Linked DNA regions of Sphaerotilus montanus. The protein of the gene in region 1 binds, or shares a complex with, the protein of each later gene. Links are inferred from orthologs where the notes say so. Each region holds a gene or a part of one and is shown in the gene's direction. Other genes may lie near its edges.

Region 1 (5,060 bases):
GAAACTTTGGTGACAACGGGCGTCATGAACGGACACCCTGAACGGCATGGCCTTCAGGGTGCCGAGCTGAAGCGGTAGCCGACACCGCGCACGGTGCGGATGACATCCCCCGCGCCGGCCTCCTCCAGACAGCGGCGCAGACGCTTGATGTTCTGGTCCACGGTGCGGACGTCGACCTCGCTGCCCTTGCCCCAGACGCTGGACAGGATGTGCTGGCGCTCGATCGCGTGGTCCGGCCGTGCCATCAGGCACTGCAGCAGCTTCAGCTCCACCGGGGCCAGCTCGATCGGCGTCGCCCGGCCCTGGCGGTTCACCGTGATCAGGTGCCGCTCGGCATCGATCACGATCGGGCCGGCGCGCAGGCGCTGCGGATCGCGCCGCAGCAGCCGCACCACCTCGCCCACCAGTTCGCGCGGGGAAAACGGCTTGCGCAGCCGCAGCACCGCGTTGCATCCGGCCACTGCCTGTGCGGACACCAGCACCAGCGGCAAGGGCGGCACGGCCTCGGCCGCGAAGCCGGTGTCGGCCGTGGCCGGCACATCCGGATCGACCAGCACCACATCGGGACGCACCTCGCCCGCGAGCCGCCGCGCCTCGGCCGACGATGCCGCCAGCATCGGAAAGAACCCGGCGAACCGGAAATGGACCGCGAGCAGTTCGCGGATCACCGCCTCCTCCACCACCACGAGAACAGTCCTGTGGGGCGGGCGTGGCGCGGGAACGGCAGGTTCATGCATGGGGATCGACTCACCGGTGGGCCAGAAGCGGAACTGTCATGGTCGCGCCGTCATGTGACAGCGTTTTGACAGACAGGTGCCGGTAGTGGAAATCGTGTGGAATTACACCTATATTTCCAGCATAATGGAATCATGGAAGAATCAACCGCCACCACTGCACTGGCCGCGCTGGCCCAGCCGATGCGGCTGCGCGTGTTCCGGGCCCTCGTTGGCGCCGGCCTGGACGGCATGACCCCCGGCGCGCTCGGCGCGCTGCTCGACGTGCCGGCCTCGACCCTGTCCTTCCACCTGAAGGAGCTGACGCACGCCGGCCTCGTCAGCCAGGAGCGGGACGGCCGCAACCTCATCTACCGCGCCGCGATGGCGCAGATGAACGCCCTGCTCGCCTACCTCACCGCGCACTGCTGCGAAGGTTCGGCCACCACCTGCGCCACCACCCCCACACCCGACTGCGGCACCACCTGCTGCTGAACCCCTGACCGGAGTCCCGCCATGAAGCGTTTCCATGTCCACCTCCACGTCGATGACCTGTCCCAGAGCATCGCCTTCTATTCGAAGCTGTTCGCCGCCGAACCGGCCCGCGTCGAAGGCGACTACGCCAAGTGGATGCTCGACGATCCGGCCGTCAACTTCGCCATCTCGACCCGCGGCAGCCAGCCCGGCCTCGACCACCTCGGCATCCAGACCGACAACGCCGAGGAACTCGCCGGACTGAAGGCCCGTGCCGAGGCTGCCGACCTGGCGCTGCTCGACGAAGGCGCCACCAGCTGCTGCTACGCCCGCAGCGAGAAGCACTGGGTGACCGATCCGCAAGGCATTGCCTGGGAACACTTCCACACGCTGGGCAACATCCCCGTGTTCCGGGAGCGGGCCGATGCCACCCCGACCGCCACGGCCTGCTGCGCCCCGAACACCCGCCCGGCCACCGGACCGACCGTGCGCGGCAAACCGCTGGGCATCGCGATCAGCACGCCGGCCACGGGCGGCGGCAGCAGCAGCTGCTGCTGAGCCGATTGCCAAGTTCCGATGTCCATTGCATTCACCACGGTCTCGCAGACCAACTGCACGGAGCCTGCCATGCACCAGCGCCCTCGCCATGTCCTCTTCCTCTGCACCGGCAATTCCGCCCGGTCCGTCCTGGCCGAAGCCATGCTGCGGCAACTGGGCGGCGACCGGTTCGTCGCCCATTCGGCCGGAAGCCATCCGGCTGGCGCCGTCCATCCGCTGACGCTCCAGGCGCTGGCGCAGCTGAAATTGCCGACCGAAGGTCTGCGCAGCAAGTCATGGGACGAATTTGCCGCACCAGGCGCCCCGGTGCTGGACTTCATCTTCACGGTCTGCGACCAGGCGGCCGGTGAAGTCTGTCCGCACTGGCCGGGCCAGCCGATCAGCGCGCACTGGGGCGTCCCCGACCCGGTCGCCGCCGAAGGCAGCGACGCCCAGCGCTTGCAGAAGTTCGTCGATACCGCGCTCACGCTCAAGCGCCGCATCGATCTGATGCTGGCCTTGCCGATCGACAAGCTCGACGCCATGGCACTGACACACGAGCTGCGCAGCATCGGCCAATCCTGAGTTCTCCACACGTCCATGACCACCCACGTTCTCATTCTCTGCACCCACAACTCGGCCCGCAGCGTGCTGTCCGAGGGCATGCTGAACCACCTCGCGGCCCGGCTCGGCAAGGATGTCCGCGCCCACAGCGCCGGCAGCGCCCCGAGCGGCCGCATCAACCCGTACGCGATCCAGGCCCTGAACGGCGCCGGCATCGACACCAGCGCCTACCGCAGCAAGAGCTGGGACGCGTTCACCACGCCGGACGCGCCGCCGCTGTCGATCGTGATCACCGTGTGCGACTCCGCAGCCGCCGAGTCCTGCCCGGTGTTCTTCGGCGGTGCAGGCCAGCAGCCGGTCAAGGTGCACTGGGGTTACCCGGATCCGTCCAACGCGGCCGAGGCCGACAAGCCCCGCGCCTTCGAGCTGACCCGGCAGGCCATCGGCTACCGGATGCTGCAATTGCTGGCCCTGCCGCTGGAGACGATGGACCGCGCGGCGCTGCAGGCCGCGCTCGTCGCCATCGGCCAGAGCTGAGCGCAGGAGACACCCCATGAACGTCTTCGAGCGCTACCTCACCGTCTGGGTCTTCCTCTGCATCGTCGTCGGCATCGCGCTGGGTCAGGCCTTGCCCGGCCCGGTCCAGGCCATCGGCGGCATGGAGGTCGCCAAGGTCAACCTGCCGGTCGGCCTGCTGATCTGGGTGATGGTCATCCCGATGCTGCTGAAGGTCGATTTCGGCGCGCTGCACCAGGTCCGCCAGCACTGGCGCGGCATCGGCGTCACGCTGTTCATCAACTGGGCGGTCAAGCCGTTCTCGATGGCGCTGCTGGGCTGGATCTTCGTGCGCCATGTCTTCGCGCCGTGGCTGCCCGCCGGGCAACTGGACAGCTACATCGCCGGCCTGATCCTGCTGGCTGCCGCACCCTGCACCGCGATGGTCTTCGTCTGGAGCCGGCTCACCAACGGGCACCCGCTGTTCACGCTGTCGCAGGTGGCGTTGAACGACACGATCATGGTGTTCGCCTTCGCGCCGATCGTCGCGCTGCTGCTCGGCCTGTCGTCGATCACGGTGCCGTGGGACACGCTGCTGACCTCGGTGGTGCTCTACATCGTGGTGCCGGTGGTCATCGCGCAGCTCTGGCGACGGGCGCTGCTGGCGCGCGGGCAGGCGGCGTTCGATGCGGCGCTGGAAAAGATCGGGCCGTGGTCCGTCAGCGCGCTGCTGCTGACGCTGGTGCTGCTGTTCGCGTTCCAGGGCGAGGCCATCCTGCGCGAGCCACTGGTGATCGCGATGCTGGCGGTGCCGATCCTGATCCAGGTGCTGTTCAACTCGGCGCTGGCCTACTGGCTGAACCGGCGGGTCGGCGAGGCGCACAACGTCGCGTGTCCTTCCGCATTGATCGGCGCGAGCAACTTCTTCGAGCTGGCGGTGGCCGCGGCGATCAGCCTGTTCGGGTTCGAGTCGGGTGCGGCGCTGGCCACCGTCGTCGGCGTGCTGATCGAGGTGCCAGTGATGCTGCTGGTGGTGCGGGTGGTGAACCAGAGCAAGGGCTGGTACGAGGCGGGCTCCGCGCTGCACCGCCCCTGATCTGCATCAAGGGGCCGCACGCAGGGTCCCGCATGCTGGAGTCCATGCACGCGACCGCCCTGAACTTGCCACGCCGGTACCCTGCCGCCTTCCTGCTGGCAGCCGCCACCGTCTGGTGGCTGCTCTACCAGTCGCTGGTTCCCGTGTCGGAAGCCCTGGTCGCCGCGCTGCCCGTCGACCGCGCCAGCCACCTCGGCGGTGCCTTGCAGTTCTTCCTCTACGACACGCCCAAGGTGCTGCTGCTGCTCACGGGCGTGGTGTTCGTGATGGGCATGGTGAACTCCTGGTTCACGCCGGAGCGCACCCGCGCCCTGCTCGCCGGCCGCAGCGAGGGTGTCGCCAACGTGATGGCCGCCCTGCTCGGCATCGTCACGCCGTTCTGCTCGTGCTCGGCCGTGCCGCTGTTCATCGGCTTCGTGCAGGCGGGCGTGCCGCTCGGGGTGACGTTCTCGTTCCTGGTCTCGGCGCCGATGGTCAACGAGGTGGCGCTGACGCTGCTGTTCGGGCTGTTCGGCTGGAAGATCGCGCTGCTCTACCTCGGGCTGGGGCTGTCGGTGGCCATCGTCGCGGGCTGGACCATCGGGCGGCTGAAGATGGAGGCGCACCTGGAGGACTGGGTGCGCGACATGCCGCGGGTGCAGGCCGAAGCGGACCACGACGGCCTGGGCCTGTCCGACCGCATCGACGCCGGGTTCGCCAGCGTGCGCGAGATCGTCGGCAAGGTCTGGCCCTGGATCCTGGCCGGCATCGCCGTCGGCGCCGGCATCCACGGCTGGGTGCCGGAAGACTTCATGGCCTCGTTCATGGGCCGGGAGGCGTGGTGGTCGGTGCCGCTGGCAGTCCTGGTCGGCGTGCCGATGTACACCAACGCAGCGGGGATCATCCCGATCGTGCAGGCGCTGCTGGCCAAGGGAGCCGCGCTCGGCACGGTACTCGCGTTCATGATGAGCGTCATCGCGCTCTCGCTGCCCGAGGCCATCATCCTGCGCAAGGTGCTCAAGGTCCGGCTGATCGCCACGTTCATGGGCATCGTCGCTGGCGGCATCCTGCTGGTCGGCTACGTCTTCAATGCCCTGCTCTGACCCCCTCCATCCAGACAAGGAACCCCTCCCATGGACATCCAGGTTCTCGGCACCGGCTGTGCCAACTGCCGCAACACCATCGCCCTGATCCAGCAGGTC
Region 2 (5,023 bases), 530 kb from region 1 along the record:
CAGTCCAGCCCCGGCACGAAGCCGTCGAGGCCGATTTCTCCGACGGCGACCAGACGCTCATCGCCAAGGTGTTCGTGTAGCGCGCGGGCGAGCTGGTCCAGGGCATCCGAGGGTTGCCGGTGTACATAGAGCGGATGCAGACCCAGCGCGTAGACCTGCCCCGTGGCGTGGGCCAGCGTGCGCACGCCCTCGAAATGCGCGGCCTCCACGGACGGAATCACCAGCAGTCCGACGCCCGTGGCCCGCGCACGCGCCACCACGGCGCCGCGATCGGCGTCGAATTCCGGGGCGTCGAGGTGGCAGTGCGAATCGATCCAGAGGGGCATGCGGAGCGCGGCGAGTGATGACCGATGACCACTCCGCAGTCCGGATCGGTGATCAGTCCGTCGCGGAGGGGTTCAGGTGACGCGAGAGCTTATCGCGTGCCCGGCGCATCGCGCCGCGCACCTGCTCGGTATCGAGCGCCAGCGCGTTGTGGTAGCGGCCCATCACGGCGGTCAGTGCCGCGGGCTGGGCGGGCTGCGGCAGCTCGGTCACCGCCACGATCTCGTTGGCGCAGCTGGCGACCAGCTTGATCCAGCCTGCCGGCGTCGTCGGGCTGAGGACCCGCCGGTCGAGCGGAATCGGCTTGACCCGCTGGCGCAGCGAATCGCTCAGTCCCCACAGGCGCAGGAAGGCCGTTGCCAGGCCGGGCAGATCGACGCCCAGGACTGCCAACGTCGCGGTTTCCTCGCTGATCGGCTGGCCGCTGCCGACATCCCCTGCCGCCTTCAGGCGCGCGATCTGCTGCAGTTCGTCAGGGAAATGGTAGGCCGCCAGCAGCGTGCCGAGGTGCTGGAATTGGGCCGCCAGCAGCGCCGCTTCGGCATCCATGCCTGCCGGGGCCAGGCACTCGGCCAGATGCCCCGCCAGCAAGGCACGGTTCATGGCGGTCTCGAAGGCCCGGACAAAGGCGGGCTTGAGTGTGCCTGGCCAGGATTTCATGCTGCCGGCGACGCGGCGCAAGCCATTCGTGCCCATGAGCTGCATGGCGCGGTTGACGGTGATGACCGCCTCGTCGACGCTCACGGCCGAGGCCTCCGCCGAGTTCGCCGCACGCAAGAGGGCCAGGCTCAGCCCGATGTCTTCCAGCAGGACATCGACCACCGTGTCCAGCCGCTGCTGCTCCATGCCGATGATCTGCGTGACCCGGTTGACCAGCATCGGACGTGCCGGCAGATGCCCACCGCGGCGGATGCGCTCGGCCAGCAGGGCGTCGAAGCCGTTGTCGTCCAGCAACTGGGTCTGGCGCCAGTTGCCAAGGACCCGCTCGAAACTGCGGGCGTGCAGGAAGCGCCGCTGCGGATGCAGGTCGATCGCCCGGTTGATGATCAGGCGCAGCGAGTCCGGCACTGGTTGAGGTACCTGGATCGGCAGACGCAGATCGATGGTGCTCATCTGACCGAGCAGCGTGGGCATGTCGGCCTCGCCAACGGGCGGATGTCCCATCAGCCAGTGCTGCACCAGCAGTCCGCAGGCCGCGATCTCGCGGGACAGCAAGTGACTGAATCCTGGCGACGCCAGGCCAGGCACCGTCGCCTGGCGCGCCCCGGCCAACGCAACGCCCAGGCCACAGCCCCACAGGCGCAGTCGCCCCGTCGAATCCGCCATCAGGGTGTGGAGACCGAGATCGCCATGCACCATGCCTGCTTCGTGGACATAGGACAGCCCGTCCAGCAGGTCATGTCCGCGACGCACGACATCGTCGAGACTGAGCACCGTCGGCGCCACCAGAGGCGCCTCCAGGTCCGATGGCTCGGCATCACAGACCAGATAGGGGAACCGGTCCACGCAGCCCACCTTGCGCACAGGCACCAGCCGCGGGTGCACCAGTCGGGCCGCCCGCTTCGCGTCCTCGACACAGCGTTCACGCAAGGCCTGGGACGCCACCGGGTAGGTCGAGGCGAGCAGACGCACCGGCTGCCCGGTGCGCATGTCGGTCGCCAGCCAGGCGATGGTGAGCGTGCTGCGCCCCAGCATGCGCAAGAGCCCGAATTCAGCAAAGGTACGCAGCACGGGAGCTGCCGTCACGGCGTCGTTCATGACGAGATTGGAGCCGCCAGATGGCGGGCGCAAGCCACGAAAAGACCACCAATTCAGCCCTGTATCGATCAGGACACCATGAAGCAGATAGTGAATCCCTCTGGGTCGTCCGAGCGGACTTCGCCGCGTTCATGCCAAAATCCTTGTCATCTCGCCACATGCTGAAATTCCTTCAGCCATTTTCTTTTCCGACGGAACCAACATGAGCAGCCCCCGCATCACAAACATCTCCGACTCCACGTTCGAATCGGAAGTGCTCCAGTCAGACACGCCGGTTCTGGTTGATTTCTGGGCCGAATGGTGCGGCCCCTGCAAGCAGATGGCACCAGGCCTGGACCGCGTTGCCGAAGAACTGGGCAGCCAGATCAAGATCGTCAAGCTGGATGTCGATGGCAACCAGGCCACCGCCGGCAAGTTCGGCATCCGCGGCATCCCCACGCTGATGGTCTTCAAGGGCGGCCAGCCTGTCGCCACCAAGGTGGGCGCCCTGGCGTTTCCCCAATTGAAGAGCTTCGTCGAATCTCATCTATAATTCGTTCCAGCGGCGCTTTCCGACTGTGTTGGCGCTGTTTGCGAATGCCACTGCGCGCCAGTTGTCGAAGAGTCGGTTCCCACTGACTCTGAAGCGCGCGCAGCGTCGGCCCCCCTACTCCCCGCATTGATCGTCCCGGACCCCACCGCCTGATTGCCAACCCGGCATCCATGGAATGGTCATCCCGAGCAGCGACGGAGCCAGGTCCCGACCACCCCCGGTCTGTCCGGCTGGCACCGATCAGACCTGCTTTCAGGGTCCGCCCCTATGCATCTTTCCGAACTCAAGGCTCAACACATCTCGGCGCTCATCCAGATGGCAGAGTCGCTGGAGATCGAGTCCGCCAGTCGCCTGCGCAAGCAGGAGCTGATGTTCGCGATCATGAAAAAGCGCGCCCGTCAGGGCGAGCAGATTTTCGGCGATGGCGTGCTGGAGGTCCTTCCTGATGGTTTCGGCTTTCTGCGTTCGCCGGACACGAGTTTTCTCGCGTCCACCGACGACATCTACCTGTCGCCGAGCCAGATCCGCCGTTTCAATCTCCACACCGGCGACATGATCGAAGGCGAAGTGCGCGTGCCGAAGGACGGCGAGCGCTACTTTGCCTTGGTCAAGGTCGACCGCGTCAACGAACTGACGCCCGAGGAGAGCAAGAACAAGATCATGTTCGAGAATCTGACCCCGCTGTTCCCGAAGGAGCAGTTCCGGTTGGAGCGCGACATCAAGGGTGAAGAGAACATCACCAGTCGCATCATCGATCTGATCGCCCCCATCGGCAAAGGCCAGCGCGCCCTGATCGTCTCGCCGCCCAAGAGCGGCAAGACGGTGATGATGCAGCACCTCGCCCACGCCCTGGTCGCCAACCACCCCGAGGTCCACCTCATCGTCCTGCTGGTCGACGAGCGCCCCGAGGAAGTGACCGAAATGCAGCGCACCGTGCGCGGCGAGGTGATCAGTTCCACCTTCGACGAGCCGGCCGCGCGCCACGTTCAGGTCGCCGAGATGGTGATCGAGCGGGCCAAGCGCCTGGTCGAGCTGCGCAAGGACGTGATCATCCTGCTGGACTCGATCACCCGGCTGGCCCGCGCGTACAACAACGTGCTGCCCTCGTCGGGCAAGGTGCTGACCGGCGGTGTGGACGCCAACGCCCTGCAGCGCCCCAAGCGCTTCTTCGGCGCGGCCCGCAATGTCGAGGAGGGTGGCTCGCTCACCATCATCGGCACCGCGCTGGTCGACACCGGCAGCCGCATGGACGAGGTGATCTACGAGGAATTCAAGGGCACCGGCAACTGCGAGATCCACCTGGACCGCCGCATGGCCGAGAAGCGTGTCTACCCGTCGATCCTGCTGAACAAGTCCGGCACGCGCCGCGAGGAGTTGCTGCTCAAGCCGGAGATCCTGCAGAAGAGCTGGATCCTGCGCAAGCTGCTCTATCCGATGGACGAGATCGAGGCGATGGAGTTCATCCTCGGCAAGATGAAGGCCACGAAGAGCAACATCGACTTCTTCGACATGATGCGTCGCGGCGGCTGAAGCCAGGGCTGCGCACGCTATAATCTTTGTTTTTCCGCTGTCGGAAAGTGCGTCTGCATGGTGCAGCGTGGCTCCCGGCACACAGCGAGGACTCCCCATGAAAGACGGCATCCACCCGAACTACCGCGACGTCTGCTTCGTCGACCTGTCCAACGGTTTCCAGTTCGTGACCCGCTCGTGCGCCCCGGCCCGCGAGAAGATCACCCTGGAAGACGGCCGCGAACTGCCGCTGTTCAAGCTGGAAACCACCAGCGAAACGCACCCGTTCTACACGGGCACGCAGAAGAGCATCGACAGCCTGGGCGGCCGCGTCGAGAAGTTCCGCAACAAGTTCAAGGTCGGCATCAAGAAGTAATCCAGCCACCTGGAACGACGCACACCGCGTGCGCAAAAAAGGCAGCCCGGGCTGCCTTTTTTTATGTCCCGCGCGAACGCGAACCTTCGCCCCTCTCCCGATCTCCTGCCCCAAGTCGTGTCTGCGCACTCGCCCAATCCAGCCCTCGTGACCCAGCGTGCCGTGCAGCGCCTGCCGCGCCTTGCGCTGCTGCTGCTCTGCGCCGCCTATGTGCTGCCGGGCGTCTTCGGGCGCGACCCCTGGAAAAACGCGGACGTCACCGCCTACGGCTACATGACCAGCCTGCTGCGGGGCGAAGCTTCCTGGCTGCATCCGGCCATCGCTGGCTGGGGCGGCACGGAAGGGGGCGTGCTGCCCTACTGGATCGGCGCGGCCTTCATGAAGGTGCTGACGCCCTGGATCGATCCGGCACTCGCGGCCCGCCTGCCGTTTGCACTCCTGTTGACGGCCACGCTGGCACTGGTCTGGTACGCCACCCTGCATCTGGCCCGCACGGAAGCAGCCCAGCCTGTGGCATTTGCCTT

What was found. Proteins that work in one complex are often made in the same cells at the same time.
Region 2: the proteins of BDD16_RS18655 (region 1) and trxA are in contact, whole or in part, in an NMR structure (PDB 2IPA), measured with the Bacillus subtilis proteins. The link is inferred for Sphaerotilus montanus from one-to-one orthologs.

The regions. Positions count from the first base shown.
Region 1 is NZ_JACCFH010000001.1:4,101,350-4,106,409, reverse strand. Bases 595-3,561 are described here. They hold BDD16_RS18655 (arsenate reductase ArsC), read left to right. Parts: upstream 595-1,814; coding sequence 1,815-2,309; downstream 2,310-3,561. Other genes in these bases: arsB (ACR3 family arsenite efflux transporter), read left to right, coding at 2,842-3,561; BDD16_RS18650 (arsenate reductase ArsC), read left to right, coding at 2,325-2,825; BDD16_RS18660 (ArsI/CadI family heavy metal resistance metalloenzyme), read left to right, coding at 1,230-1,745; BDD16_RS18665 (ArsR/SmtB family transcription factor), read left to right, coding at 870-1,208; BDD16_RS18670 (winged helix-turn-helix domain-containing protein), read right to left, coding at 595-737. In the rest of the region: more of BDD16_RS18670, read right to left, coding at 54-594; more of arsB, read left to right, coding at 3,562-3,879; BDD16_RS18640 (permease), read left to right, coding at 3,924-4,961; BDD16_RS18635 (thioredoxin family protein), read left to right, coding at 4,992-5,060. UniProt on the Bacillus subtilis protein: Catalyzes the reduction of arsenate [As(V)] to arsenite [As(III)]. In vitro, can dephosphorylate para-nitrophenyl phosphate (pNPP).
Region 2 is NZ_JACCFH010000001.1:4,631,568-4,636,590, forward strand. What follows is about bases 1,020-3,949. They hold trxA (thioredoxin), read left to right. Parts: upstream 1,020-2,284; coding sequence 2,285-2,614; downstream 2,615-3,949. Other genes in these bases: BDD16_RS21170 (HDOD domain-containing protein), read right to left, coding at 1,020-2,082; rho (transcription termination factor Rho), read left to right, coding at 2,882-3,949. Also shown: BDD16_RS21165 (TatD family hydrolase), read right to left, coding at 1-326; more of BDD16_RS21170, read right to left, coding at 379-1,019; more of rho, read left to right, coding at 3,950-4,144; BDD16_RS21185 (type B 50S ribosomal protein L31), read left to right, coding at 4,242-4,499; BDD16_RS21190 (hypothetical protein), read left to right, coding at 4,647-5,023. UniProt on the Bacillus subtilis protein: Participates in various redox reactions through the reversible oxidation of its active center dithiol to a disulfide and catalyzes dithiol-disulfide exchange reactions.